4 regions of the Salinivibrio sp. YCSC6 genome follow, and region 2 is predicted to be linked to each of the others. Evidence: predicted binding sites of a transcription regulator. Region 2 holds the regulator's gene; each other region holds the start of a gene.

Region 1 (7,315 bases), 740 kb from region 2:
TTTAGCCTCAATGGCGTCGCGTCTATGGTTAACCGTAACAAGCAAGTGCGTTGGTTGGCCTTGGTACGCGAAGAGCAATTGGGGAATGAAGCAATCTGCCAGTTCATTGTCAGCTTTTGCATTGATTACTTCACCTCGCCAGTGCCGAACTCACAGTTGATGAGCACCATTGGTCACCAATTGGGGATGCTGCGTTTGGAGCGTCAGGTGTGGCCCCATCTGGGCGATCACAGTGATATGGGCTTGGAAGGCAAAAGTCCTGCGATGAAAAAGCTGCGAGATCAGGTGCGACGTGTCGCGCCGACCGATGTGTCTGTGCTGGTGGCCGGTGAGAGTGGGACAGGTAAAGAGTTAGTCGCACTGGCGATTCATAACGCCTCTACCCGCGCCAAAGGCCCGTTTGAGTCGATTAAATGCTCGGCATTGGCCGACGAGCAAATGCAGCAAGAATTATTGGGTGATGACGAGACGCCCGGAAAAATACGCCAATGCCACAAAGGCACCTTATTTTTTGATGAAATCGGTGACTTACCGCTGCACTTACAAAGCCATTTGTTGCATTTATTGCAAGAGGGGATGCTGGATATCAATCACGACAAATACAATCGTGATTTGGATGTGCGTGTTATCGCCTCAACCCATATGGATTTAGAGAAGCGGGTCGCTGAAGGATTGTTCCGCGAAGATCTGTATTACCGGCTGAATGTGTTGCGTATTAACATGCCGTCGTTGAAAGATAGGCAAGCCGATGTTACTGACTTAGCCGACTATTTCCTGCTCAAATTTGCCCGTCAATATAATACTCAAGCGCGAACGTTTTCAGATGAAGCCAAGAGTGTATTAAGCGCCTATTCATGGCCGGGGAACGTGCGGGAGTTAATCAATCAAGTCAAACGTGCCGTGCTTCTTGCCGATCACTTGGTCATCGAAGCGGAACATCTCGATTTACCTCGCCAAGGGGACTACAAACAAAGTCTGCGCAAAATACGCGAAGAGTCAGAGCGCGATGCATTGATTGCGGTACTTGAGTCGAACAAAGGACAGGTGTCGGCAGCGGCGAGAGAGTTGGGCGTGTCGCGAGCCACCATGTATCGCTTGCTCAACAAACATAACTTGATCCCGACCCCTCGCACATTTCGTCAATAGAAAGATTGAGCTGGGCTGCTTCCGTGCAGCCTGACCATTACGCTTGGGGAGAATGGGAAGGGATCGGAAAGACTTGATCATAGACCCAGTTATAGACAAAGGCGTAAAACAAGTAGAACACAACCATACCTAAATCCATCACCACGGCTTGCCAAAGGGTCATCGAGAGCCACCACATAATAAACGGAATGGTGACCACCAAAAGCCCAGCTTCAAAAAGCACGGCGTGCAGGATTCGGATTGGCAGGGTTTTGAGGACACTGCCTCGCATCGCGAGCATGGCTCTATCAAACAGGATGTTATACACATAGTTCCAACCCGTCGCGATCACGGAAAACAGCACGCCCATCACCCCCAAGTGGCCGATATCAGCCCCCAATATAAAATTGAGCCCGACTACCACTAGAATTAGGCCTATTAATTCAAAGCCAATGGCATGACGCCAGCGGTCGGCTTTTGTTCGCATTACAACCTCACACAACACAATCAATTTACGTTATTCGCGACCGATAGTGGCGACGCTAGGGAGAAGACTCCGTTTCGCCTACTATCGAGCTTCTGGGCTATTGTATAGGTAAAATCGATGTATATAAGTTAGTAACTATCGTATAAATAGATAGATGATAATTCTCGGGAGAGCTTGATGGCGTTTTCATTGGATCAATTAGCCGCGTTTGTGACGACAGCACAGACTGGCTCCTTTTCTGCGGCGGCGAGAAAGCTGGGTAAAGCACAATCTGTGGTCAGCACCGCGGTCGCGAATCTAGAGATTGATTGGGCGGTAACGTTATTCGAGCGTCAAGGGCGCTACCCGGTGCTGACAGAGCAAGGTGAGGCACTGCTGGGCAAAGCGAAGCGAATTTTAACCGAAATGCAGCGTCTTCAAGCCAGCGCCGATGCGTTTGCAACCGGAGTCGAAACCCGTCTCACCATTGCTGCAGAGTCTGCCGCGATCTCGCCCAGTATTGCTGCGCGTCTGGCGGCGTTTGAACAGCAATTTCCACAGGTCGAAATTGAAATTCTCACCGCCGCTTATGTGGATGTGATTAGTTTACTTGAGCAAGGGCGCGCGCAATTAGGGCTACTGGTTCAGGAACAACAGCTGCCGACCGCCTTTGAATTTCATAACCTTGAGATGATGCGAATGTGTGCGGTTTGCAGTGCTCAGCATCCACTCGCGCGGTTAACGCACTTTGATTGGCCTGAAATTGTGAAGCATCGCCAAATTGTGGTGGCCGGACGAGATAGGCACGCGGCGCCGCGTTGGCAATATGCAGACAGTGCATGGCGAACAGAAAATTTGAGTGTGGCATTGCGTTTGGTTGAGGCGGGGATTGGTTGGGCGGAACTGCCTTTCTCACTGGTGGAAACGGCGGTTCAACAAGGTGAGTTAGTGATTTTGCCTTCCGATCTTGCTCAAGATAGCTGGGAGCTTTTTGTCGATTTGGTTTGGTTGCCTCAGCAGGCCATGGGGATAGCACTGCAAGCGTTGCGCCAACAGCTTATTGCCTCAAAGGTTTACTTATCGCCCGTTCGATGAGTTTAGGGTACGAAGGGAATGAAAGTGACGGCTGATGCTGAGATAGGAACAGAATAATTATCTATTTATGTCACAGCCTTGTTAACCAGAGCAGTGCAAATACAAGGTTGATAAAAATGATAGCAGAGCATTGCGTTAAATTTGCACAATATTCGAATAAGTTATTGAATATAATGACGTGATATTGAACAATAAACCCTCAAGTCACGCAGATTCATGTGTATTTAGGAGGCAACATGACATACATACCGAGCCAAAAACAGGGTGTCATCTTTGCCTCAGCGATGGGTCGTGCCAATCATTGCGCACGAGATACCCGCTTATACATCTGACTCTGCGACCAATTGTAACTGGCCGCGGGCATAATGCGGCCAGATTGCAGTACCTCTACGTATTGTGCCTGTGGCCTCCTTTAACCAACAAGGAGAGCCATCATGACTCAACTATCTTTATACCCATTAGCGCAAGCTGTTGTTCGTATTGGCGCACGTCGTCAGCGCCGCACCAACGCAAACCGTTATCGAGTTGCCAATGTTGCATTGAACCATCATTTGCAGCGTGATATTGGTATCACCGCCAACTTTCAAGATGGGTTGCCTGTGAATACGCATTTCGCGGCAAAACGCTATCTTGTGACATGGCGACGACGATGGCGGTGGCTGTAATGGGCCCCAGAAAGCGGCGTTTGCGAGCAAACGCCGCCCTATCTAATCACCCTCTGCGCGGCAGCCAATAAGGCTGCCGTTTCTCGTTTAAGGGCAAGGGTTTGGATAGCGAGTAGCGATATCGTCAATCCCCGCGAGGACGTCCTCACTGAGGATAATATTGAGGCTGTCGATATTGCTTTCTAGCTGTTTTAGCGTGGTTGCGCCAATAATATTGGCGGCAACAAAAGGGCGAGAGTTGACAAAAGCGAGCGCCATTTGCGCCGGATCCAAGCCGTGCGCTCGGGCTAACTCAACGTATTCCTGCGTCGCTTTTTGTCCTGCTTCAGTAAAATAGCGAGAAAAACGCTGATGTAAGGTACAACGCGCACCAGAGGGACGCGCGCCGCCCAAATACTTACCACTGAGGGCACCGAAGGCAAGGGGGGAGTAGGCAAGTAGCTCGACGCCTTCGTGATGACTGATTTCAGACAGGCCAACTTCAAAGCTACGGTTAAGTAAATTATAGGGATTTTGGATCGATACAATCCGCGTCAGGCTATGTTTTTCGGCTAAATGCAAATAGCTCATCACGCCCCAAGGCGTCTCGTTTGATACCCCGACGTAGCGGATTTTACCGGCTTTCACCAGATCATTTAACGCATCCAGGGTATCTAGCAAGGTGACGCCGGAGTGCTCGTCTTGATACGGATAGTTCAATTTGCCAAAACAGTTATTGTGACGCTGTGGCCAGTGCACCTGATACAAATCGATGTAGTCAGTTTTTAAGCGCGATAAGCTGTCTTCAACGGCTTGATGAATGTGGCGACGATTGAGGGACATATCCTCACGAATGTAAGGCACGTTGCGTGGACCAGCGACTTTGGTGGCCAAGATCACACGATCACGCTTCCCCGACTTTTCTAACCAACTTCCAATATACGCCTCGGTTCGGCCTTGGGTGGCTTGGCTGGGCGGAACCGGATACATTTCGGCGGTATCGATAAGATTAACGCCGCGCTCAAGGGCAAAATCCAATTGCGCATGGGCATCGGCTTCGGTGTTTTGCTCACCGAAGGTCATGGTGCCCAAGCACACTTTACTGACATCTAAGGTGGAATGGGGCAGGCGGTGGTATTGCATCCTGTCTCCTTGTCTGCAATCGACCTATGGCATTCCATAGTAGAGAATTTTATTGCTCAGCAAAAGCGTTGTGGCGCCTTGCTTGACAGTTTCTCCGATCCTGCTCTTTACTGATAAAGATCACAACGAGGAGAGCATCATGAACTATGGACAACTTAAGGCATGGATGCGCGCTGACCCGCGCTCTTGCCCCCAATGTTATGTGATGGCCCACGCCGGTGGTGCGAAATATTCCGTTGAAGTGGAGGTGAAACACCACCTCGAACCTTTGCGTGACGATGCCACCGGTGAAGTGATGCAGTTTGATAATGTGGGTCAAGTGGGAGACCGCTTAAAGGCGCTGGGAATTGAACAGGGTGTATTACGCTTGTTCGACCCTTACGACGAGTTCGCCACCGGTGATCAACCGCCCTGCAAAGAGGACATGCCGATACGCTTTTAGGCCGTTCGGTCAGCTGACGAAAAATCGGCTTAGAATATGATGGGTGAACTGGGTGCGAAGATAAAAGCCACGCGGTAGGGTTTTGATCGGTTCGCCCTTTGCCCCAAACGCATCGGTGAGTGCATGGCTGTTGGCGGCTTTGGGGCGCAGCTGTAAATACTGGCCGTGACGCGCGGTAATATCATTCACCCGTCCTAAGGCAATCAAATCCATCAGCTCTTCCCAATCGGCACGCAGCTGCGCGTCTTCTTCTCGACTGGGTGACCAGAGCAGGGGAGTGCCAATGCGCCGCTCTGCGAGTGGGATAGTGCGTTCTCCCTCAACGGGAACCCAAAGAACACGGGAAAGTTTGTGCCGAACATGGCTGTGTTCCCACTGTACACCACTGATCCCCGTCAAAGGCGCAACACACACAAAGGTGGTTTCGAGTGGCTTGCCATGCGCGTTAACGGGGATCGTTTTCAGCTCAATCCCCAAATGAGCAAAGTCTTGCTCGGGCTTACTTCCTGCCGTCGCGCCCAAGCAGGTTTCTAGCAACATGCCTACCCAGCCTTTTTCTCGGCTCAGATCGGCCGGACAGGCGATCCCATGCTCGTGGCTGATTTCCCCTAGCGTAAAACCGGCTAAATCAGCGGCACGCTGCATGAGTTCTGATTCGGACTGTGGTGGCTGCATATAGATAGCTTTTCGGCAACGGGTAATGTTTGGCATAAGATGACCGGCATTATCGTTAAGCGTCGAGCAAGGCGCAAGGATCCTCATGGTGAAGATCAATCTGGCGGCGCTTTAGTTATCCACAGAAAGATAAGTGTTGCGTATAAAAATCGCGACCATGATCATATATACAGTACCCTTTTTACCTGTGTTAGGTGAGCAACTAACGATATTGTTGGATTTTTGCGCTAACGATGTGGATAATTTACTAACTGATGGATCTTTGAGCGATCTGTGTGCAAAGGATGATCGAAAGATCGCTACAAGGATCTTTGCTGGGTTTTATGTTTTTAATGTTCTGATTTATAGGGTTTATTTTTATTTTTGTTTAATTGTAAATCAGATTAACTGATCTTTAGCTGACGACGTTTTAGACTTTTTCGTTGCTTCTTCACAAATCTATCCACAGAAAGCGTGAATAAATGTGCGCAAACTCTCATTGCTATGTTTATAACTTCCTGTTAGGCCCTGAGTTATCCTCAGATGACGACGAGTGCGCAAAAACACAGGTTAATCCACAATGTTTGTTTACCCTTAGCGGCTTTTTGTGAAAAAATCAGACTCAGTAGAGATTTATCATTGAGGTCGTCCAGTGATTGATGGCGATGGCTATCGTCCCAATGTGGGGATAGTAATATGTAACGGCCACGGTCAGGTTCTCTGGGCTCGTCGATATGGTCAGCATTCATGGCAGTTCCCGCAAGGCGGGATTGATGATGGGGAAAGTCCCGAACAAGCCATGTTCCGTGAGCTTTACGAAGAAGTGGGGCTGACCAAAAAAGATGTCCGCATCTTGGGTACTAGCCGTCATTGGCTACGTTATAAGCTCCCGAAACGTTTGGTACGTTGGGACTCCAAGCCAGTCTGTATTGGGCAAAAACAAAAATGGTTTTTGTTGAAGCTGGAATGCGATGAGTCGAAAGTGAATGTGTCCCGCGGGGGAATCCCGGAGTTTGATGGCTGGCGTTGGGTCAGTTATTGGTATCCGGTACGTCAGGTTGTGTCTTTCAAACGCGAAGTATACCGCCGTGCAATGAAAGAGTTTGCGCCGTTAGCAATGCCTTTTAAGGAGCGTAAGCCTCGACGTCGGAACAAGCGAGGGTAACGTTTAAGGAGGAAGCCGGTGCTGACACAGCTTAGAAATATTGTTCAGAGCGTAGCCGCATCGGCGGATCTTCATCAGGCGCTGCAAACCCTAGTGCAGCAAACCTGTGTTGCGATGCATACCGAGTGTTGCTCTGTGTATCTTGCCAACCCCGAGCAAGCTAGCTTTGATCTGATGGCCACTCAAGGCTTGGATCCTGCCGCGCAAGTCTCACTGTCTTTTGGTGAAGGCTTGGTAGGATTAGTTGGCGAGCGCGCAGAACCGATCAATCTGGCCCATGCGCGTGAGCATCCCGCGTTTAAACCTTTCCCTGCCACAGGAGAAGATGCCTTCCAGTCTTTTCTAGGTACGCCCATTATTTATCGTAAAACGGTACTGGGCGTACTGGTCGTGCAGCAACACCAGCCGCGTCAATTTGACGAAAGTGAAGAGTCGTTTCTTGTCACTCTCGCCGCGCAACTGGCCGTAGTGTTTGCCTATGCAGATGCACAAGGCGGATGGCTGAATGCATCACAGTCACCCGTGTTGTTGGAAGGAGTTCCCGCATCACCAGGGGTGGGAATTGCGAATGCATGGTGTGA
Region 2 (7,315 bases):
CCGGACGGTGAACTTTATCAAGGTTTTGTCGCCGCCTCGGCCGATAAAATTTTTGAAAGTACGCATCAATAGTGGCGAGAGAAGAAAAGGAGAGCGATGCTCTCCTTTTTTGGTTGGCGGTGTTTAGCGACTTTCAATATCGAGCCAGAATGTATCGTCAATTGCCTGAGTCTCATTACTCAGATGTGGGTTGTCGACCCGAATAAAGGTGCGCTCACCAATATTGGCTTTCTCAAAGGTCTCTTTTACCAGAGGGGCATTCTCAAAAAATTCGATGAAGGATCCGTCTTGATAGGCGGCCGCAAAGGCATCGTTGAGCATGGTCGCTACCTCTGGGTTTTGGGGCGATACAAACAAGAACATTGGGAAGCGGTAGATTAGCATTAAGTGCGGATCAACCAACAGATTTGTATATTGAGGTCGCTCTGCCAGCTCGCTAAAAGGTTCGATAAGCGCACGCGGGAAGAGGTCGGCCCGTCCGGTATCGACGCCTTTAAAGATATTCTCAAAGCTTGAGATTTCTCGAACCCGAAATCCCGCCGACTGCAAGACCTTCACATCCGCCCAGCCTTGCCCTTGGATCATGGTCAGATTATTGAGCCCAGCTTGGTCACTGATTTGTGCAAGCTTGGGTTCGGTGGCTTGATTGGTAATGAACAAGCGATGGCCTAATAGACCCCGAAAGACTGGATAACGGATGGGAAGTAACTCTGACTCAAGGGTACGGTCGGCCCCGAGCCAATCTACCGTCAGTCGTCCTTGTTTTAGCATTTCCACTTTACGAGACTGAGAGCCAATTTGGCCTTGAAAGGCCTGTAAAGTGACAGACTCACCTGATTTTTCCGCTAAAAACTCAATCAAGTCGATAGCGTATAAATCGAGGGCAGAGCCAGCCCGTGGTTCTGGATGGACAATGGTGATATTCGCCGCAGCAGTTGAAGAAACCGCCGCGAGTAGCAATGCAGCAAGGGTTTGACGTAAGCTTCTCATAAACGACATCCTGTTAATCAGTTGTTAGATGGGTCGTTTCTGAAGTGTAGAACTTAGGTAATGAGTTTCCAGTCAATAAAAATAAAAAAACCGACGCAAAAGCGCCGGTTTTGTCGCAACACGCGAGGATTAGCGTGTGCCGTAAACCACAATGGTTTTACCGTGAGCTGAGATAAGGTTCTGCTCTTCCAGCATTTTAAGGATACGCCCAACTGTCTCACGCGAACAGCCAACAATCTGACCAATCTCTTGACGCGTGATCTTGATTTGCATGCCGTCAGGGTGAGTCATGGCGTCAGGTTGCTTCGCCAAGTTCAGTAGGGTCTGCGCAATGCGGCCGGTCACGTCCAGGAAGGCAAGGTCTCCCACTTTCTGGCTGGTCACTTGCAGGCGACGCGCCATCTGAGAGGATAGACGCATCAAAATGTCTGGGTTAACTTGGATCAGCTGGCGGAATTTCTTGAATGAAATTTCTGCTACTTCGCAAGGTGATTTCGCACGTACCCATGCGGTGCGCTCTTGGTCCTCTTCGAACAGACCAAGTTCGCCGATGAAGTCACCTTGGTTAAGGTAAGACAGGATCATCTCCTTGCCTTCTTCATCTTTGATTAGTACGGCCACAGAACCTTTCACGATGTAGTACAAGGTCTCCGCCTTTTCCCCTGCATGGATCAGAGTACTTTTGGACGGGTACTTGTGAATATGACAATGTGAAAGGAACCACTCGAGTGTAGGGTCTGTTTGAGGTTTTCCTGGAACCATATAACTTATTTCCTCTGCATGTGTTGCCCGGCAACGACGTCCTGTCTTTGTCTGAATGGAAACCCATCAGTCCAATGCACAGAATACGAGGTCTTGGCGCAGGCTACAAGCTCACTGTATGTTAACAAGAGTGTATCTTTTTTCTATCTGGATTTCTTGATTTTGATCTAAGCCAACCGCCTAAAAAATCGGCAAAAATGTGGCTAAGATCACGACCTGAGAAGTAATACACGTTAAGTGCGCTACGGCGGTTAACCTATCTTGCCTTTCTCAATCAACTGTTGGATCAAGGGGCGAATAATCAGCTCCATCGCAAATCCCATTTTACCGCCGGGCACGACCAGCGTGTTGTGCCGAGACATAAAGGCGCCACTGATCATTTGCAGTAAATAAGGAAAATCGACGTTCTTCATGCCACGAAAGCGGATCACAACAAAGCTTTCGTCGAGTGAAGGGATCCCTTTTGCATTCAGCGGGTTGGATGTGTCTACGGTCGGGACACGTTGGAAGTTAATATGTGTGCGAGAAAACTGCGGCGTAATGTAGTGCAAATAATCATCCATGGAGCGCACGATCGAGTCCGTGACAGCCTCGCGGGAATGGCCTCGGTCGCGCGTATCGCGGACAAACTTTTGAATCCACTCCAAGTTAACGATAGGCACCATGCCGATCAGTAAATCAACATGTTGGGCGACATTGACGTCACCATCCACCACCCCGCCATGCAAGCCTTCATAAAATAATACGTCGGTATTTTCAGGCAGATCTTGCCAGGGGGTGAAGGTGCCCGGCATTTGGTTATAAGGCACGGCTTCATCAAAGGTGTGTAGATAACGACGGTATTTACCTGTGCCTTGTTCGCCATATTCTTTAAAAAATTGCTCAAGGCGTGGGAAGTCGTTGGCCGTGGGGCCAAAGTAGCTAATATGACGACCTTGTTCACGGGCTTTACGGATCTCAACATCCATTTCTGGCCGCGTGAAGCGGTGAAAGCTATCGCCCTCTAACCAAGAGGCTTTGATGTTCATCATATTGAACATCTTACGAAACGCTTCGGAGGTCGTGGTTGTGCCTGCGCCGGATGAACCGGTCACAGCGATGATTGGGTGTTTAGCCGACATGACGAGCCCTGTCATTGATCAGTCTGAATTTACACCGCAGCCCACAAGGTGAGGCGGTGTTACGGTCTGAGATCGCGCTGACGACGAATATCCACTGTCTCATGCAGCTCAGAGTATACAATCACGGCGTCGCCGGATTTTAATTGTTCACGCACTTGTTCAACTTTCTCAGCAAAGCTGACTTCCTGCTCACCGTAATCTGTCCCTTCCCGCAACACAAAGTGTTCAATTAAATTGGTCAAGGTTTCGGCTGGCACAGATTGCCATGGAACCATCATACTACATCACCTTTTGCTGACATCGGGATGGCACGGACGCCATCTCCATGCTTAGGTTGTGAATTAGCTCCCATTTTACCGAATTATGCGTGTAGGTGCAGTGCATCTATGTCGATTTAATCACAATTTATCGTGACGATTGGGGCATCAGGTGTCGAGTTGCTCAGCTATCCACGCGGGCACTGCCTCTTCCAACCATAAACGCGGTGCACGCCAACGGCCAGTGACAAACCCAACATGTCCGCCATGGTCAGTGAGTTGATAGCGTATATTGGCCGGTAATGGCGTGGTTGGGATCACCGCATCAGTCATAAAAGGATCGTCTTTGGCATGAATGATGGTCAAAGGGGCGCGGATCGCAGGCAACACGGATAGGCCACTGCATTGCTGGTAGTAATGATGTGCGTCCTCAAACCCATGCAGTGGTGCGGTGACGGTTTGATCAAACTCGAATAAGGTCGAAATACGGGGCTGCTCGCCAGCTTGCCAACGACCCACTTGGGCGTGTCGCGTGAGCTTATCTGACAGGGTTTGCCGCATCGAGCGGAGTAGGTACGCTTGGTAGACACGTGAGAACCCTTGCTGAATGCGTAACGAGCAGGCGGCAAGGTCTAAGGGGGGTGACACTGCGCAGCCACTGGAGACAATCGGATCGTCCGCATACTCTGCCAAATAGCGCACCAGCATGTTGCCGCCTAGCGATACGCCCACGGCATGAATGGGATGCTGAGGATAACGCATGCGTAATGTGGTCAAAAAATAGCGCGCATCCTGTGTCTCGCCTGAGTGATAAGTGCGCGGGACGCGGTTTAAGCGGCCACTGCAACTACGAAAGTGCATCACCACACCGCACCAGCCTTGGCGCTGAAAAGCAGCCAGTAATCCATTCGCGTACGGGCTATGAAAACTGCCAGCGAGGCCATGAAAAAGGACCACTATCGGTTGGCCGGGCTGAGGCGTCTGTGTCCAAGCGAGATCGACGAAATCACCATCCGGTAAATCCAGCTGCTGCCATAAAGGAGAGATCACGGGTTGCCGCCGCATCAGCCGTGGCATGATGGTTTGTAGATGAGGATTACGGGCGCTGGGAATCGGTTCAAAGGGCGTCATCAGCGTCTCCTTGCTCATCGTCTTTGATCACACTGGCGCGCAGAGCGGGATAGAGCGATTTGGCCGAGGGCGAGAGCTGACGGCAATAATACGCCAACGGCGAGGGCGACTCGGTCAGCCATGTTTGTTGATTCAAGGCGTGGATGAGGTCTTGTTGTTGGAACTTCTCGAGGCTGAGCTCGAAATTCAGCATTTTTTTATATTGTCCCGCGCCAACGCGCGGTTTGATATCGCGACGTAGGTTGCGGTAGGCAATCAGCAAATGCTCAGAGCGGCTGAGCGATTGTTTAAGTTGGCTGAGGCTCTCTGGGGCAAGGCCATAGCCATGGCTTTCCAACCAAGCCAGCAACAGGGCAAGGTTGACGTTACCCTGATGCTGATCTTGCAATTTAAGACACGCCTGTTTGACGTCTTGCTTGCCATAGTGTTGCAAACAAAACTGCCACAGGTCGGCTGCATTCGCTTGGCCGGGAATTAGGCTTGATTGAATGCCGCCTCCATGGCTTCCAGTTCTTCCTGTCGCTCCATCCATTCTTGCTCTACCTCTTCCAGCGCTGATTTGGCATCAGCCTGGCGTTGTAATTGTTCCGCGAGTTGGGCTTTTTGGTCTGCGCCATAAATTGTTGGGTCGGCCAGTTTGGTCTCTGCATCGGCAATAATGGCAGAGAGCTGTTCGATTTTTGTGTCTAGGCTGTCAATTTTTTTACGAAGTGGCGCGGTTTTTTGGCGAAGTTCTGCCTCGCGACGCTTTTGTGCCTTACGATCGACCTGACGTTGCTGGGGGGCGGCTTTGTCATCGGCGTTTTGTTTTTTACTTTCCGCACGGTCGGCACGCTGTTGCTCGCCAAGCCAGCGATGGTAGTCGTGTAAGTCACCGTCAAAGGGTTGCACCGCGCCGTTGTCGACAAGATAAAGATCGTCGGTGGTCGCGCGCAGCAAAAAGCGATCATGGCTTACGATCACCATCGCCCCTTCAAACGATTGTAGGGCAAGCGTCAAGGCTTGGCGCATATCTAAATCAAGGTGGTTGGTCGGTTCGTCAAGCAGCAGCAGGTTAGGCTTTTGCCACACCAATAACGCTAATACCAAGCGTGCCTTCTCGCCTCCCGAAAAGGGACCAATGGTCTCAAGCGCTTTATCACCCTGAAAGCCAAAGCGCCCTAAGAAGTCACGTAGCGTTTGCTCGGCTGTGGTGGGCGCAAGGCGATTCATATGTTGCAGTGGGGTTTCGTCAATGCGCAAGGTATCGAGTTGATGCTGCGCAAAATAGCCAATTTTTACCCCTTGGGAGTAACTGAGCTCACCGGCCATGGCTGGCAAGGTGCCAGCAAGAAGTTTGATCAGCGTAGACTTACCCGCACCATTGCGGCCTAACAAACCAATACGCGCGCCAGGGACCAGGTTGAGGCGGATATTTTCCACAATCGGTGTCTTGTCGTACCCCGCAGCGACCTTGTCCATCATCAAGATAGGATTTGGGAGCGCATCTGGGGTGAAAAAGGTAAAACTAAATGGATTATCGTATTGCGCCGGCAACACCTTTTCCATCCGCTCCAGTGCCTTAATCCGGCTTTGCGCTTGGCGCGCCTTTGAGGCTTTATAACGAAAGCGGTCGATGTAAGATTGCATGTGGGCAATTTGCTTTTTTTGCTTTTCAAACTGCGCTTGTTGTTGCGCCAGCTTCTGCGCCCGCATCTGCTCGAAGTCGGAATAATTGCCCGTGTATTCATTTAGCTGTTGATGCTCAATGTGAATAATGCGGTTGACCACAGGGTCAAGAAAGTCCCGGTCGTGGGAAATCAGCACCAAGGTACCGGGGTATTGCTGCAGCCATTTTTCCAGCCACATCACGGCATCTAAATCGAGGTGGTTGGTTGGCTCATCAAGCAGCAACAGGTCGGAACGACACAGCAGTGCTTGGGCAAGGTTTAAGCGCATCCGCCAGCCGCCCGAAAATTGCGTGAGTGACCATTGCATTTGCGCCTGACTAAAGCCCAAACCATCGAGCAAACTGGCGGCGCGCGCCTCAATACTGTAGCCACCAATGGCATCCAGTTTATCGTGTAAGGTCGCCACGGCATGACCGTCATCACGTTGTTCGGCATCCGCTAAGGCCATCTGCAGTTCACGGTATTCGGCATCGCCATCAATGACATACTCGAGCGCACTTTTTTCCAGTGCAGGCGTTTCTTGTGCCACCCATGCTACTTGCCATTGGCTAGGATAATGATAGCTGCCCGCATCTAACGCCAGCTGGTGGCGAAGCAGTGCAAACAAGCTGGATTTGCCACAGCCGTTTTTGCCGACCAATCCGACTTTGTCGCCGGGATGGATGGTAGCAGAGGTATGATCGAGCAGTGGCTTGCCACCGCGCAGTAATTGGATGTCAGAAAAGCTAATCATGATTATTCAGTGCGCTAGTGTGGTTTGGGTGCGTCGTCGTTATACCAGCTTGGTGCGGGGATTGCCAAATTTCCCCGTCAGTCGGCCTAACTGGCGCGATCTGTGTTGTGTGTTTTGTGTGTTAAGGTTAAAAACAAGCATGAAAACTGACTCTTGCCGTGATAACAAGGATGCCTATGCCCAATGACAAGGATGCACACCAAGACCCCGCGTCGGTGTTGGTGATCTTTGCCCATCCCGACCCCGATCAGTCGGTGGCGAACCGACGTCTGCTTACCGCCATCTCTTCGTTTCCGCATGTGACTGTTCACGATATTTACGCAACTTATCCCGACTTTGTGGTTGATGTGCACGATGAGCGCCGACGGGTGCAACAAGCTGATGTGATCGTTTTTCAGCACCCGCTACAAATGTATTCCTGTCCGGCGTTATTGAAAGAATGGATTGATGTGGTGCTAGGCAAAGGCTTTGCGCATGGCGAGGGAGGCGATGCGCTAGCAGGAAAAACCTGCCGTTTTGTCGTCACCACCGGAGGGGCGGCTGAGGCATTCACCAAAAGCGGATACAACAAGTATTCGATGCAAGAGCTTCTCCAACCGTTTGAGCTGACTGCCGCCCTATGCCGCATGACGTGGCTCCCGCCGCTGGTCT
Region 3 (7,315 bases), 690 kb from region 2:
AAACCGTTGGAAGGTGTGCGATCAGCGTGATATCTGGGTGACAGTAGAGCCTCAGGGTGCATTGTCGGCCATGGCGGGCACACAGCATTTGCGTGTGGCTGAGTGGAAAAAAGACATGGCAGACTTGTCACAAGTAAGCTCGGATACCATTGTAATGGCATCGCCTGATATCGAAATGCGTGATGCGATTGAAATCCGCTATCACACCAACAAACCCGTACTACTGGTAGAAAATGGCAAATTGGTTGGCACGCTTTCCGATCACGATTTCTACCATGCCTTGCTCGGCAAGTATCAGCAGCCGTGCGATAGCCAAGCGGCTTGACTCACGTCAGCGAATAAATCCTAACTAACGAAAAAGCCTGCTCATGGAGCAGGCTTTTTTATCACTGACGACTGACCGCACAGGTCAAGTCACTATCTGTACAGTCGTAGGCTCAGTAGCGTGGTCGCTAAGGCATGATCACGGTATCAATCACATGTATCACGCCGTTTGACGTCATAATATCGGCTTTGGTCACGGTCGCGTTATCGACTTTAACTTTGCCATAAGAGGTCTTAATCATAATGTCACTGCCTTGTACCGTCGTGGCGGACGACATACCCATCACTTGTTCTGCGGTCACCTTACCCGGTACGACATGATAGGTGAGGATATCGACCAGCTTATCCTTGTTTTCGGGCTTGAGAAGCATGTCGACCGTCCCCTCTGGCAGCTTAGCGAATGCCGCATTCGTGGGCGCAAAGACCGTAAATGGCCCTTCTCCTTTGAGGGTATCCACTAACCCTGCAGCTTTGACGGCGGCGACAAGGGTAGAAAAGTCATCATTTTTTGCAGCTGTGTCCACAATATCGTGGCCGCCTTTGTGGTGCGCAGCCATCGCGCTTCCCATTCCTAGAATCAGGGCGGCAGTCACCGCAAATTTCGTGAAGGTACGTTTTAACATGTTGCTCTCCTTTTCATCGATTGATCATTCCTCACCAAACCATCATCAGCAATGACAGTGAGTGACTGCTCAGGAATGTCGTGGCTCTTGGCAAAACGGGTGAAAGGAGAAAGAAGATCACTTTTGGAGGTAAGGATAGGCACATATCTGTGATCTTCTACGCTTGATTGATCGTGAAATCACGTGCAATTTTTCGAACAAGTCATTCGCATAACTGTGATTGTGAGCACACTTTTATCGGCGTACATTCTCTCTCGTCCCGCGACGAAAGGTCGCAAAGAAAATCTTTAAATAGAGACATTGTGGTGACAATTGGTCACCGAGATTGGCGTTTAATAACAATCAATCGACAACGAGAGAGGAAACAACCATGAAAAAATTAGCAGCTATTTTTGCACTGACACTCGCATCAACCTCAGTAATGGCGAGCGGCCTTAACCTTGACGTACAACCTGCAGAAGGCGGTGCTTGGGTATCAGTGACTGAACAAGGTCAAGCCGTTAAAGGCGCGAAAGTAACCAGCTCAAAGAGCATGGACAGCAAAGTGACTGACGAATCAGGTCGTGTATTCATTTACAGCCAAGACCAAAACAGTGGTTCAGTGACTTATGTTGCAAATACCGACCAAGGCCAACAAGCAGAAAAAGCCGCTTTTGTTGCCGGTGACCGCAGCTAATTTGCCCCACTAGGCAAAGACATCGTTGGAAAGCAAAAAAGAGAGCATTGGCTCTCTTTTTTTATGATTAGGCGTTGTCAGGCATGAGCCACGCTTGGAGTGCATGCAGTGAGTCCACTTGGTGGGTAGGCGTCACGCCTTCTGGTAGTGGCTTTTTGTCGCGATTCAACCAGCATGTGTCTATGCCTGCGCGCATGCCACCGAGGACATCTGCCATTGGATTATCGCCGACCATGAGGATTTGAGACTTAGGTGGATGGCCCATTTTTGCAAATGCATGCTCGAAGATGCGAGGGTCAGGTTTGGCAAAACCGACTTGCTCGGATACCACGAGAGTAGATATGGCGGGCTTGAACCCTGTTTTTTCCAAGCGCACATCCTGTAACGCGGTAAAGCCATTGGTGATAATACCAATGTGTGCGTGTGGACGAATCGCGTTTAGCAGTGCTTCTGCGCCTGGGAGAGGCTCACAGATTTCGGCCATCGCATCCAAAAAATGCTGGTTTAGCGTTGTCGGAGCCACCCTGAGCTGCTTTCCCCAGTGGGTAAAGCGTTTGGTTTGCAGCGTGTGTGCGTCTATTTCGCCATTTTGGTATTGCACCCACAAAGGTTTGTTTAGTTCTGAATATTCGGCAAAGGCGTGCTGGTCGAAATCGACATCATAGTGTGAAAACATGCGTTGCAGTCCTGCAAACGCATCAAAGTGAAACAGTGTTTCATCTGCATCAAAAAGAACCCAAGGATACCGCATGGTGACTACATCTCTTTACGTTAAGTAAATGAAGTGTAACAGATAAAGCCCTTTCTCTTCGAGACTTTTTAGTGCACTCACCGTCCTTGGTGAGAAACACTGCACCGTCAAAGTGATGGCAAAATTATCCAGCGTGATTGAGGTTACAAAGTCAGATACAGCCCTGCCAATGTTGCGCTCATCAGATTCGCTAAGGTGGCGGCAAGAATGGCACGCATTCCTAATTTGGCGATATCACCTCGGCGCTCTGGAACAATACCGCCCAGTCCGCCCATCAACATCGCGATCGAAGTGAGGTTGGCAAAGCCGCACAGTGCAAAGGTAACAATGGCTTGGCTATGGGGAGAAAGTGCACCTTTTAGGTTCATAAAATCAGCAAACGCCACAAATTCATTCACCGCAATTTTCTTACCAATCAAGGTACCAGCAGTCATTGCTTCCCCCCACGGAATACCGATGAGCCAAGCGACTGGTGCAAACACATAGCCGAATATCCACTCCAGACTCAATTGAGGCATATTGATCATCGGGCCAAGTTTGCCCAACCCGCCGTTGATCAGCGCAATCATGCTGATCACGGCCAGCAAGCTAGCCCCGACTGCCATCGCAATTTGTAATCCACTTAAAGCACCTTGTGTACCTGCATCGATCAAGTTGACAGGCTTATCGTGGTTATCTTGCTCGGCTTGCGCTTGGGTATGACTGATAGGCGTTTCGGTCTGCGGGACCATAATTTTTGCCATCATTAGACCGGCTGGTGCGGACATAAAAGCGGCAGCGATCAGGTATTTCATTTCAACACCGAGGCCTGCGTATCCAACCATGGTGCCTCCAGCCACGGAGGCTAATCCGCCGACCATGACTGCAAATAATTCTGAGCGCGTCATTGAGGCGAGAAAAGGGCGCACGACAAGAGGGGCTTCTACCGATCCGACAAAGATATTGGCAGTGGCTGACATCGATTCAGTGCGCGAAGTGCCGAGTACGCGTCGTAGTACGCCACCGATCAGGCGAATAATCCAAGCCATGATCCCTAAGTGATAAAGCACGGCGATCAGAGCGGAGAAAAAGACGATAGTTGGTAAAACGTTGAAAGCAAAGATAAAGCCAAGTTTAAATTTCGCGAGATCACCAAACAGAAACTCAGCACCAATATCGCCAAAGCTAATAATTGCGGACACGGCTTCTGATGCGTTAGCCAGAATATGCTGACCAAGCGGGACGGAGATAATAAACCCGGCAAAGACGATTTGAATAATGAAAGCGCCACCGACGGTACGCCAGTTGATCGCACGACGATTTTCTGAAAATCCAATCGCGATTAGAAAGAGGACGCTAATCCCCAAAAGGCCGATGCCAAATTGCATGATGCTTGCTCCGCAAACGTTAAACTGGGATGGAAAACGATTGCGGCGGTATTGTACTTATTTTTCTCAGTGTGACAAGTATCACGAATAAATCATATTGTTGCATTGTTTTGCATTTTTGTGGCCTGGAGGTTATGTGCTCGTAGGCGAGTCGTGTGAGCTCAGAGCGGCTTCACGATAGGTACTTGAACAGACGCATGCTATTCACGATGTCTTTGTGATCCATCAAAAGTTTTGCTGGTGAACATAGGTATTTTTTGTGAGCACTATCAATGAATTCTTTTTATGATACGGCGTATTTCCGCTAAACCTAGAAGAGGAAAGTGTATGACACGATCCTTTATAGCTCTGAAATAAAGAGTTCAAATGAGTTCTAGGCCGCGTCTAGGCTGGGGTTTGAGTGGATATATTGATTAATAGCTGGTTATAAAATCGACATTTGGTTAGTACCCTAATTAAATCGTTACGCATTTATGTTAGGGTAGTGAGCTGTGTGGATGTTGCGGTTCTTGCTGCTGGTCAACTTTTTTATCCGCGTTTTGCGATGAAAAGGCCAATTGAGCGCACAGGCCACCGACACTCACAGGCTTCCGAACAAACGGACTAAGGAGTTAACTCGTGAGCGATAAAAGCCATGAAGATATGATGAAACCGGACGGGAAAGTTAACCCGATCGATACTGACTACCAGGTCGGTCAGGATAATGTGGCCGTTAAACTTGGCCCGTTTGGTTTTGATATTCACAACCGAGTATTTATGGTCTCGGGGCTGGCCATTATGGCCTTTGTATTTGTCACTTTGGCATTTCAAAACCAAATCGGCCCTGTTTTTGGTGATCTTCGGGGTTGGTTGACCTCGAATCTAGACTGGTTCTTCCTTTCTGCAGGTAATATTTTTGTTATCGCCTGTCTAGTACTGATTGTGTCACCTTTGGGTCGCGTTCGTCTCGGCGGAACAGAAGCTAAGCCGGATTATAGCTATGCGGGTTGGTTTGCGATGTTGTTTGCCGCCGGTATGGGTATTGGTTTGATGTTCTACGGTGTATCAGAGCCGTTAACACACTTCCAAACGTCATTGGGCGGTACCGCTGTTGATGCAAACGGTATTCGTACCGACTGGGCACCGTTGGGCGCAGCAGCCGGAGATGCTGAAGCGGCTCGACGCCTAGGTATGTCTGCAACGATTTTCCACTGGGGTCTTCACCCTTGGGCCATCTACGCTGTCTTGGCGCTAGGTTTGGCTCTGTTTGCCTATAACAAAGGCTTGCCTTTGACCATGCGTTCAGTCTTTTACCCGCTCTTTGGCGAGCGTGTATGGGGCTGGACCGGCCACGTGATCGATATTCTTGCGATCATCGCGACCCTCTTTGGTCTTGCAACCTCACTAGGCCTTGGCGCCTCACAGGCGTCTGCTGGTCTTCACTATCTGTTTGATACGCCACTGGGTAACACCACAGAGGTGCTGCTTGTCATGGGTATCACCGGTATGGCCATCCTGTCTGTGGTTGCTGGGGTAGATAAAGGGGTGAAACGCCTCTCCGAAGTCAACATGTTGCTTGCACTGCTACTGCTTATCTTTGTGATTGCAGTGGGTCCAACGCTAGCCATTTTGACCGGTTTCTTTGGTAACCTCGCCGCGTACCTAGAAAACTTGCCTGCGCTGTCTATGCCGTTTGCACGTGAAGATGCCAACTTTACGCAAGGCTGGACCTCGTTCTACTGGGCATGGTGGATTTCATGGTCTCCATTTGTAGGTATGTTTATTGCGCGTGTTTCTCGTGGCCGCACAGTGCGTGAGTTCATCACCTGCGTATTGCTGATCCCATCTGCTGCTTGTGTGTTGTGGATGACCGCATTCGGTGGTACCGCGATTGGTCAATTTGTGAACGAAGGTTACACCGCAGTTGTAGACGCTGAACTGTCACTGAAACTGTTTGCAATGTTGGATGATTTGCCGTTGGCATCGATTACTTCATTCATCGGTATCATTCTAGTTATCGTGTTCTTTGTGACCTCGTCTGACTCAGGCTCACTGGTTATCGATACCATCTCTGCAGGCGGTAAAGTGAACGTGCCAGTGCCACAACGTGTTTTCTGGGCGTCTTTCGAGGGCCTAGTTGCGGTGGCGCTTATCCTTGGTGGTGGCTTGGTTGCCCTACAAGCGATGGCGGTTTCAACTGGCTTCCCGTTCACGATTGTACTACTGGTAGCGACTGCTTCCTTGTTCAAAGGGTTAGCATCAGAGCCGCGCGCTAAGTAACTGTACGTGCTAAGTAACTAACAGTTAGCTATGATGAAAAAGGCAGGCCCTCGGGACTGCCTTTTTTATTACCAACAACCTTGATATGTGATGGGTGAGACTAAGCTTTTAGGTTTCATCTATTGTGAATATTCAATCGCATACCCTTGCACTTTCTCGCAACGCTAGGTGAGCATCATGGAAGCTGAACAAGTTGAAATTGCGACATTTCTTTCCCAATACGCCCCTTTTGAATCGATTCCCGAAGAGGTGGTTGCTGAGGTCGCGCAAAGCATCGAAATTAGTTATCACCGAGCGGGCACGACGATTTTTGCCTACGGCGATGAGATTCATGATTTAGCCATGATCCGTAGCGGTGCTGTCGAGCTGTATCGTCGTAATGGCACCTTGTACAACCGTATCGCCGAGGGGGATATTTTCGGTCAGATGGGGCTTTTGATGAACAACCGGGTGCGTATGCCCGCCAAGGCGATCGAAGACACCTTGGTGTACTTCATCCCTGAGGCGACATTTAACCGCTTGTTTGATGAATTTGAACACTTTGCCGATTTTGTCGAGGTCGAAGACCGGACGCGATTACGTCAGGCGGTATCGAGCCATAATGAAGCCAATGATCTGACGACGTCCAAAGTTAAGAAGCTGATTATTCGCGACCCCGTGATGATCGATAGTACCGACTCGGTACAATATGCAGCGCAAGTTATGTCGCAAGAAGCGGTCTCGTCAATTTTGGTGATGGGCGATGAGCCCGATCCCGAAACCGGCTTCAATCCCGTGCTGGGGATCATTACTGATCGTGACTTACGTAATCGCGTGTTAGCAGAAGGCTTGCCTTATGAAACGCCGGTACAAGAAATCATGTCGCCCCAGCTGATCACCCTCGATCATAATGCTTACATCTTTGAAGCCATGCTCACTATGCTGCGCTCAAACCTCCACCACGTACCGGTATTACAGCATGGCAAACCACTGGGTGTGGTCGCGCTATCAGATATTGCACGTTACGAATCGCAAAACAGCTTGTTCCTCGTCGCCAGTATTTTCCGTCAACAATCGGTAGACGATTTAGTGGTGTTGGCGAAACAAGTCAAAGATTGCTTTGTACGCATGGTCAATGAGGACGCGAACTCACACATGATAGGGTCTGCGATGTCTGTGATTGGCCGCAGTTTTAAGCAGCGCCTGTTGGAGTTGGCAGAAGAAGAACTGGGTGAGCCGCCTATCCCGTATTGCTTTTTGGCGATGGGATCGATGGCACGCGATGAGCAGCTGATTGTGACCGATCAAGATAATGCCATTATCTTGGATGATAGCT
Region 4 (7,315 bases), 720 kb from region 2:
TGTACCATTCTCATCAACACACTTGCCGTCACGGTAATATACTTTCTTGCCTACAAAAATAAAGTGATCCATGTCGGCTCCTGCTGGTGCCACAGCATCAGTAACTAGCACTAATTTCTCACCTTTTACTTTATGTGCAAGACGAATGTTGGCGTAAGACACATGGAAGCCGTCAGCAATAACGCCGGTGTAAACCTCGGGCGTATCATAAATCGCGCCAACCATGCCGGGCTCTCGACCGGTAGTCGCCGTCATTGCATTGAACAGGTGGGTCGCAAACCCAATCCCATTAGCAAAGCCTTCGCGTGCTTGCTCATAGGTTGCGTTAGTGTGGCCAGCGGAGACGATAATGCCTGCTTTGGTGAGCGCCTGAATGTGCGCTTTGGGAGCGAGTTCGGGCGCCAGCGTCAATTTGGTAATCACGTCGGCGTTGTCGCACAAATACGCAATCATCTTGTCGTTGCTGGGGCGAATATAGTCGAGACTGTGGATCCCTTTTTTTGCGCTGTTTAAGTAAGGCCCTTCTAAGTGTAAGCCTAAGGCTTGATGCGGATGGTGGGCTTTGTACTCGCGCATCGCGTTGATCGCCGCACGCATGTCATCATCTGAACTCGTGATCAGAGTTGGTAAGAAGTTGGTACACCCAGACTTCAAGTTTGCTTGGTGCATGGTTTCGATAGTGTCTGTTGTGATCGCATCGTTAAACATGACACCACCGCAACCATTAAGCTGCAGATCAATGAAGCCCGGGCTAACGTAAGCTCCGTCGAGTGAGCGTTTTTCTATCTCTGTCGGCAGCGCATGTTGCGGGCAAACGTCCTCAATCACGCCGTCACGGATGACAATAGCGTGGTCATCAAGCACTTCATGACCAGTAAAAATCCGGCAGTGGGTTAACGCATACATGCTGTTATTCCTTATAAATTATGAATGTTCTGGGCTTCAAGCTCCTGAAAATACTTCACTGTTTTTACTTTTAGTTCGGCAGTTGAAGGCGCATCGCACACAATCATGGCTTTAGGGTGCAGCTGCAGCGCGGAAACAGTCCATAAGTGATTGACTGACCCCTCCACTGCTGCTTGAAGCGCCTGAGCCTTATTGTGGCCAGTGACCAAAATCATGATCTCCTCAGCATCGAGTAGCGTCCCGACGCCAATGGTAAGCGCGTGCTTAGGTACTTGATTGATATCATTATCAAAGAAGCGAGAGTTTGCCATACGGGTATCTTCGGTCAAGGTTTTGATCCGTGTCCGAGAAGCCAGCGAAGAGGCAGGTTCGTTAAACGCAATGTGACCGTCGTTACCTACACCGCCCATAAAGAGGTGGATCTTGCCGTAGGATTTGATCTTGTCTTCATAACGTTTGCATTCCGCATCAACATCGCTCGCATTTCCGTTCAGTAAGTTGATGTTTTCTTCTTTAATATCAATATGCTTAAAGAAGTTTTCATACATGAAGGTGCGATATGATTGGTCATGATCGGCTGGGATATTGCAGTACTCGTCCATGTTGAACGTTACCACATGCTCAAAGCTCACTTCGCCCTGATTGAACAGGGTGATCAGTTGCTTATAAGTATTCAGTGGCGTACCGCCTGTTGGCAATCCGAGCACAAATGGGCGTTCGGCGCTTGGAGCGAATTTATTAATAGTATCAACGATATATCTAGCCGACCATAGGCCGACCTCATGGCTGGTTTGTAATGGAATGAGTCGCACAGGACACCTCGATAAATCAGTGGGCTTACGGGTACAGCATAACGAATATGCTCATTTATTTTTATCATAAAATAAGTTTTATGATCTGGCTAACATATTTCTCTGTGTTTGGTGTGGATCGGTGATAAATCTCACAAATAAGGGGGTTTTAATTTGCGAGGCGAATTTATTGGCATAAACTGCAATTGACTAACATTGTTTGACAAAAAAAGTGCTTTGGTCATTATCTCACGCGATACGCCAGACGCAGAAAACAACAAATACTGCGGCATGGCTCTGAGAACACATAGGGGGAACGAAGGTGAATATTCTTGGATACGCGCAACGTATAGGTCGTGCGTTGATGGTGCCGGTAGCGGTACTACCAGCCGCAGCGATCTTGATGGGGGTCGGCTACTGGCTTGACCCAACAGGTTGGGGTGGTAACAGCGCATTGGCTGCTTTCTTGATTAAATCAGGGGCAGCGATCATTGACAATATGTCCGTACTTTTTGCCATTGGTGTGGCTTACGGCATGTCAAAAGATAAAGATGGTGCGGCTGCCTTGGCAGGTTTCGTCGGCTTTATGGTGATCACCACGCTTTGTGCGCCTGGTGCTGTAAGCCAAATTGGTCTCGTGGATGTTGCACTAGACAACAATGAGCTGGCGTTTAGCAAAATCAACAACCAATTTATTGGTATTTTAATTGGTGTGGTATCGGCGGAGCTTTACAACCGTTATAGCGGCGTTGAGTTGCCAAAAGCACTGGCGTTCTTCAGCGGCAAACGTTTGGTTCCCATTCTTGTCTCTGTCGTCGCTATTGCGATTTCGTTCGTGTTGATGTTTGTATGGCCGGTCGTATTTGGTGGTCTGGTTCACTTCGGTGAAAGTATCACTAACTTAGGCGCCGCGGGTGCAGGTATCTACGGATTCTTCAACCGCCTATTGATTCCAGTTGGTCTTCACCATGCGCTTAACGCGGTATTCTGGTTCGACACTGTGGGTATCAATGACTTGGGCCGCTTCTGGATGGGCGCACAAGGTCTTGCTTCTGGAGAAGCAATTAAGGGAACCACAGGCATGTACATGGCCGGCTTCTTCCCTGTGATGATGTTTGGTCTACCTGGGGCGGCACTAGCGATTTACCACACTGCGCGTCCAGAGAACAAAGCACGTGTGGCATCTATCATGATTGCAGCCGGTTTTGCTTCATTCTTTACCGGTGTCACTGAACCACTCGAGTTTGCCTTCCTGTTCGTGGCACCTGTGTTGTTTGTGTTGCATGCGTTCTTGACAGGCATCTCTTTGTTCATCGCGGCCACCTTTAACTGGACTGCCGGTTTTGGCTTCTCTGCAGGTCTTGTCGACTTGGTGTTGTCGTCAAAAAACCCCGTTGCTAACGAGTGGTACATGCTACCTGTGATGGGCTTGGTATTCTTCGTGCTTTATTACGCGACATTCCGTGCGGCTATCATGGCCATGAACCTGAAAACCCCGGGTCGTGAAGATGACAGCATTGAAGGCGCATCTGCCGGAAACGCGAATACAAATGAAACCAGCGATAACCGTGAGCTAGCACGTAAGTACCTCAAAGCGTTAGGCGGACACCAAAACCTGACATCTATCGACGCTTGTATCACACGCTTGCGCCTATCGGTAGCAAACCGTGAAATCGTCGATGAAGCGAAACTCAAAGCCATTGGCGCGATGGGTGTCGTGAAGTTAGGGGATAACAACTTGCAAGTCATTCTTGGCCCATTGGCCGAAATCATTGCCGGTGAGATGAAGCAAATCCCGGATAATGAAGATTTGTCTGCAGTGAAATTGCCATAAGCGACCACACACAAAGACACTCTTAACCCGAAAACGCCCGGCTAACGCTGGGCGTTTTTTTATGCACGGCAGGTGGAATGAGCAAAAAAAGCGCATTTAGGGGCATGCGAGGGTGAGTTTAACAACAACTGGTTGAGTAAAGTGCCGGAATAAGAGATCATAGTATCCATGTAGCTGTAAAATTCGCACTGTTTTGATACGAGGTAACCTTGATGAGTGATGCTGAAGCTCGTCCAACCAATTTTATTCGTCAAATCATTGATAAAGATTTGGCGGAGGGAAAACACACATCAGTCGTGACCCGTTTCCCGCCGGAGCCTAATGGCTATCTGCATATCGGTCACGCTAAGTCTATTTGCCTGAACTTCGGTATTGCACAGGATTATCAAGGTGAGTGCAATTTGCGCTTTGATGATACCAACCCAGAAAAAGAAAACGTTGAGTACGTTGACTCGATCAAACGCGACGTGCAATGGCTTGGCTTTGAGTGGGCAGGTAAAGAGCGCTATTCATCAGACTATTTTGATAAGTTGTACGGCTTTGCGGTTGAACTGATTGAAAAAGGGTTGGCGTATGTCGATGAATTGAGCCCAGATCAAATCCGCGAGTACCGGGGTACGTTGACAGAGCCGGGCAAGCCGAGCCCTTATCGTGATCGTGCGGTGGAAGAAAACCTCGCATTATTTGAAAAAATGCGCGCGGGCGAATTTGCCGAGGGCACTGCGTGTCTTCGCGCCAAAATCGATATGGCGTCACCTTTCATGGTGATGCGCGATCCGGTTATCTATCGCGTACGTTTTGCTCATCACCACCAGACGGGTGATAAGTGGTGTATTTATCCGATGTATGATTTTACCCACTGTATCTCGGATGCATTGGAAGGGATCACTCACTCGTTATGTACGCTGGAGTTCCAAGACAACCGCCGCTTATACGATTGGGTGTTGCAAAATATCACCATCGATTGCACCCCGCATCAGTACGAGTTTAGTCGCCTAAACTTGGAATACACGGTGATGTCGAAGCGTAAGCTCAACCAACTGGTGTCAGAGCAGCTCGTCAATGGCTGGGATGACCCACGTATGTTGACGATTTCTGGTCTACGTCGTCGTGGTTATACGCCAGCGTCTATTCGTGAGTTCTGCAAACGAATTGGTGTCACCAAGCAAGATAACATCATCGAAATGAGTGCACTGGAGTCGTGTATTCGCGATGATCTGAATGAACGCGCACCGCGTGCGATGGCCGTTCTAGACCCTATCAAGCTAGTGATTGAAAACAAAACGGATGACGTTGAATGGCTAAGTGCCCCTAACCATCCAAACAAACCAGAGATGGGACAGCGTCAGGTGCCTTTCTCTCGCGAGATCTGGATTGAGCGCGAAGACTTCCGTGAATCGGCTAACAAAAAATATAAGCGTTTGGTGTTGGATAAAGAAGTACGCCTACGTAATGCTTATGTAGTCAAAGCCGAGCGTTGCGAGAAAGATGAGCACGGAAACATCACTACGGTCTATTGTAGCTACGATCCAGAGACGCTAGGAAAAGACCCTGCGGATGGACGTAAAGTAAAAGGGGTAATCCATTGGGTATCGGCCACAGATGCTGTTCCGGCTGAGTTCCGCTTGTACGATCGCCTCTTTACTGTGCCAAATCCTGCAAGTGCAGAAAACTTCGTAGAGACGATTAACCCAGACTCTTTGCAAGTGATGCACGGGTACGTTGAGCCTAGCTTGAAAGACGCGCAGCCTGAAGCTGGCTATCAATTTGAGCGCACGGGCTACTTCTGTGCGGATAGCAAAGACAGTCGTGCGGATGCATTAGTCTTTAACCGTACCGTAGGCTTACGTGACACATGGGCGAAGATTGAAGGTAAGTAACCTTTGTCTTTACGCAACGAAAAAGCCGGCATGCATTGCCGGCTTTTTTATGGGTTTGTCCCGTCCTGAAATTCGTTGATATAAAGAGAGCTTCTTTATGACAACATCAAGTCACTCAAACTTTGATCATTCAGTCATCATTGTGAATCGAAGGATCGGCTTTACAGTCGCCCTCTTGGCAGTGACCATAGAGATACAAGCTATGGTTGGTAAGACGAACATTAAAACGACCGGCAATTTCCTTTTGACGCTCTTCAATCAAATCATCCGAAAACTCAATGACTTTACCGCAGTCAAGACAGACGAGGTGATCATGGTGGTGCTGAGTCGCTAACTCAAACACCGATTTTCCACCTTCAAAGTGGTGACGGGTGATAATGCCAGCATCATCAAACTGGTTGAGGACGCGGTATACCGTCGCTAGGCCAATTTCTTCGCCTAGATCAATCAACTTCTTATACAGGTCTTCGGCACTGATATGCTGGCAATCGGGCTGTTGCAGCACTTCTAGGATCTTGAGCCGTGGCAGCGTGACTTTTAGCCCAGCTTGCTTCAACGCCTGGTTATTGTCTGACATGTGTATCTACCTGTTTTCTGCCTGCGAGAGACAGTTTGATTAGCAAGGAAAATATTTATTAAGACTATCAAAATTGCTCGGCGCTCGCCACAGCAAGGAACGCTTAGACGAACGAATTTTGATCATTCTTGGTTGCAACAATGTTTTCGAGATGTAAATATTGTCTGGTAAGACCAGATAAGGACGTCAATCAGTTATGTATCGGTTCTATAAACCAAGAATTGTGAAGTGGGCATTAAATAGTTGGCCTCCCTTCTGGGGAGCGGGGATCCATATTGAGTCTATTAGTGACGACTTTAAGTGCGTCAATATGCGGTTAAAACTGCGCTGGTGGAACAAAAACGCGAATCGAACACAATATGGTGGCAGTATCTTTTCACTGACCGATCCTGTTTATGCCTTGATGTTAATGGGCATACTCGGTCCACAGTACCATGTGTGGGATAAACAAGCGGATATTAATTTCATCAAACCGGGCACTACCGACTTATTTGCTGACTTTGTGATTAGCGATGCAGTATTGCAAGACATTCAGCAACAGGCTGGAAGAGGGGATAAAGTGTTACCCGAGTTTGTTGTGCATGTCAAAGACGCGAAGGGGGAGGTGGTAGCTGAAGTGAAGCGCACCTTATATGTGAGGAAAAAACGTCAATACCGTGACCTAACCCAAGATGCCGCATAGAAAAAACGCCAAGAGAGTCTTGGCGTTTTTGTGGTTCATTGACGAGTTAGTCTTCTAATTCCGCCAAACACATTTCTTCGTAGACCTGTTTCACCCATTTGCTGACACGCTCATCGGTCAGTTCAGGTTGGCGGTCTTCATCCACGCACAAGCCGACAAAGTGATTGTCGTCCACCAAGGCTTTAGAGGCTTCAAACTCATAGCCTTCGGTTGGCCAATGGCCAATGATGGTCGCGCCTTTTGCTTCAACAATGTCACGTACCGTGCCCATTGCGTCACAGAAATATTCTGCATAATCTTCCTGATCACCACAGCCGAAGATGGCGACCAATTTGGTTGAGAAGTCAATTTGCTCAAGTTCTGGGAAAAAGTCATCCCAATCACACTGGGCTTCGCCATAGTACCAAGTTGGGATACCCAGCAGGAGAAGATCGAAGTTATCGATATCTTCTTTACTGCTTTTCGCAATATCCTGCACATGGACCATCTGTTTGCCCAGTTGCTTTTGAATGCTCTTTGCAATTGCTTCAGTGTTACCTGTGTCACTACCAAAGAAGAGACCTACACTCGCCATATAAAAAATACCCGTTTTTTTCAGTGGGTTGCTGTTTGCAACTAACTCGAATTAAAGAAAAAGCGGTGCTT

Evidence for each region. Region 2 encodes CRP, which controls carbon source genes, mostly activating them, when cyclic AMP is high. Its sites were predicted from a motif close to TGTGANNNNNNTCACA; they were not measured.
Region 1: rppH (RNA pyrophosphohydrolase) is a predicted target of CRP. The motif match lies at 6,053-6,068, and genes of this name have one in related genera.
Region 3: E8E00_RS08965 (NupC/NupG family nucleoside CNT transporter) is a predicted target of CRP. The motif match lies at 3,812-3,827, and genes of this name have one in related genera.
Region 4: nagE (N-acetylglucosamine-specific PTS transporter subunit IIBC) is a predicted target of CRP. The motif match lies at 1,839-1,854, and genes of this name have one in related genera.

The regions. Positions count from the first base shown of each region.
Region 1 covers NZ_CP039516.1:428,574-435,888, forward strand. The annotation lists gene E8E00_RS01920 (sigma-54 dependent transcriptional regulator) at 1-1,146, shown strand, start outside; gene E8E00_RS01925 (PACE efflux transporter) at 1,184-1,612, opposite strand; gene E8E00_RS01930 (LysR family transcriptional regulator) at 1,790-2,686, shown strand; gene E8E00_RS01935 (hypothetical protein) at 3,121-3,351, shown strand; gene E8E00_RS01940 (NADP(H)-dependent aldo-keto reductase) at 3,439-4,473, opposite strand; gene E8E00_RS01945 (DUF6482 family protein) at 4,613-4,915, shown strand; gene mutH (DNA mismatch repair endonuclease MutH) at 4,925-5,590, opposite strand; gene rppH (RNA pyrophosphohydrolase) at 6,222-6,734, shown strand; gene ptsP (phosphoenolpyruvate--protein phosphotransferase) at 6,753-7,315, shown strand, end outside.
Region 2 covers NZ_CP039516.1:2,637,583-2,644,897, reverse strand. The annotation lists gene E8E00_RS12335 (DUF1338 domain-containing protein) at 1-72, shown strand, start outside; gene E8E00_RS12330 (hypothetical protein) at 124-990, opposite strand; gene crp (cAMP-activated global transcriptional regulator CRP) at 1,120-1,752, opposite strand; gene E8E00_RS12320 (phosphoribulokinase) at 2,004-2,873, opposite strand; gene E8E00_RS12315 (YheU family protein) at 2,933-3,151, opposite strand; gene E8E00_RS12310 (hydrolase) at 3,299-4,261, opposite strand; gene E8E00_RS12305 (TIGR02444 family protein) at 4,248-4,793, opposite strand; gene E8E00_RS12300 (ABC transporter ATP-binding protein) at 4,736-6,664, opposite strand; gene kefG (glutathione-regulated potassium-efflux system ancillary protein KefG) at 6,841-7,315, shown strand, end outside.
Region 3 covers NZ_CP039516.1:1,952,376-1,959,690, reverse strand. The annotation lists gene choV (choline ABC transporter ATP-binding protein) at 1-325, shown strand, start outside; gene E8E00_RS08980 (fasciclin domain-containing protein) at 453-947, opposite strand; gene E8E00_RS08975 (hypothetical protein) at 1,318-1,623, shown strand; gene yjjG (pyrimidine 5'-nucleotidase) at 1,691-2,374, opposite strand; gene E8E00_RS08965 (NupC/NupG family nucleoside CNT transporter) at 2,518-3,741, opposite strand; gene E8E00_RS08960 (BCCT family transporter) at 4,384-6,000, shown strand; gene E8E00_RS08955 (DUF294 nucleotidyltransferase-like domain-containing protein) at 6,178-7,315, shown strand, end outside.
Region 4 covers NZ_CP039516.1:1,917,457-1,924,771, reverse strand. The annotation lists gene nagA (N-acetylglucosamine-6-phosphate deacetylase) at 1-906, opposite strand, end outside; gene nagB (glucosamine-6-phosphate deaminase) at 918-1,718, opposite strand; gene nagE (N-acetylglucosamine-specific PTS transporter subunit IIBC) at 2,020-3,531, shown strand; gene glnS (glutamine--tRNA ligase) at 3,744-5,411, shown strand; gene fcrX (ferric iron uptake transcriptional regulator FcrX) at 5,542-5,988, opposite strand; gene E8E00_RS08805 (DUF4442 domain-containing protein) at 6,185-6,670, shown strand; gene fldA (flavodoxin FldA) at 6,717-7,244, opposite strand.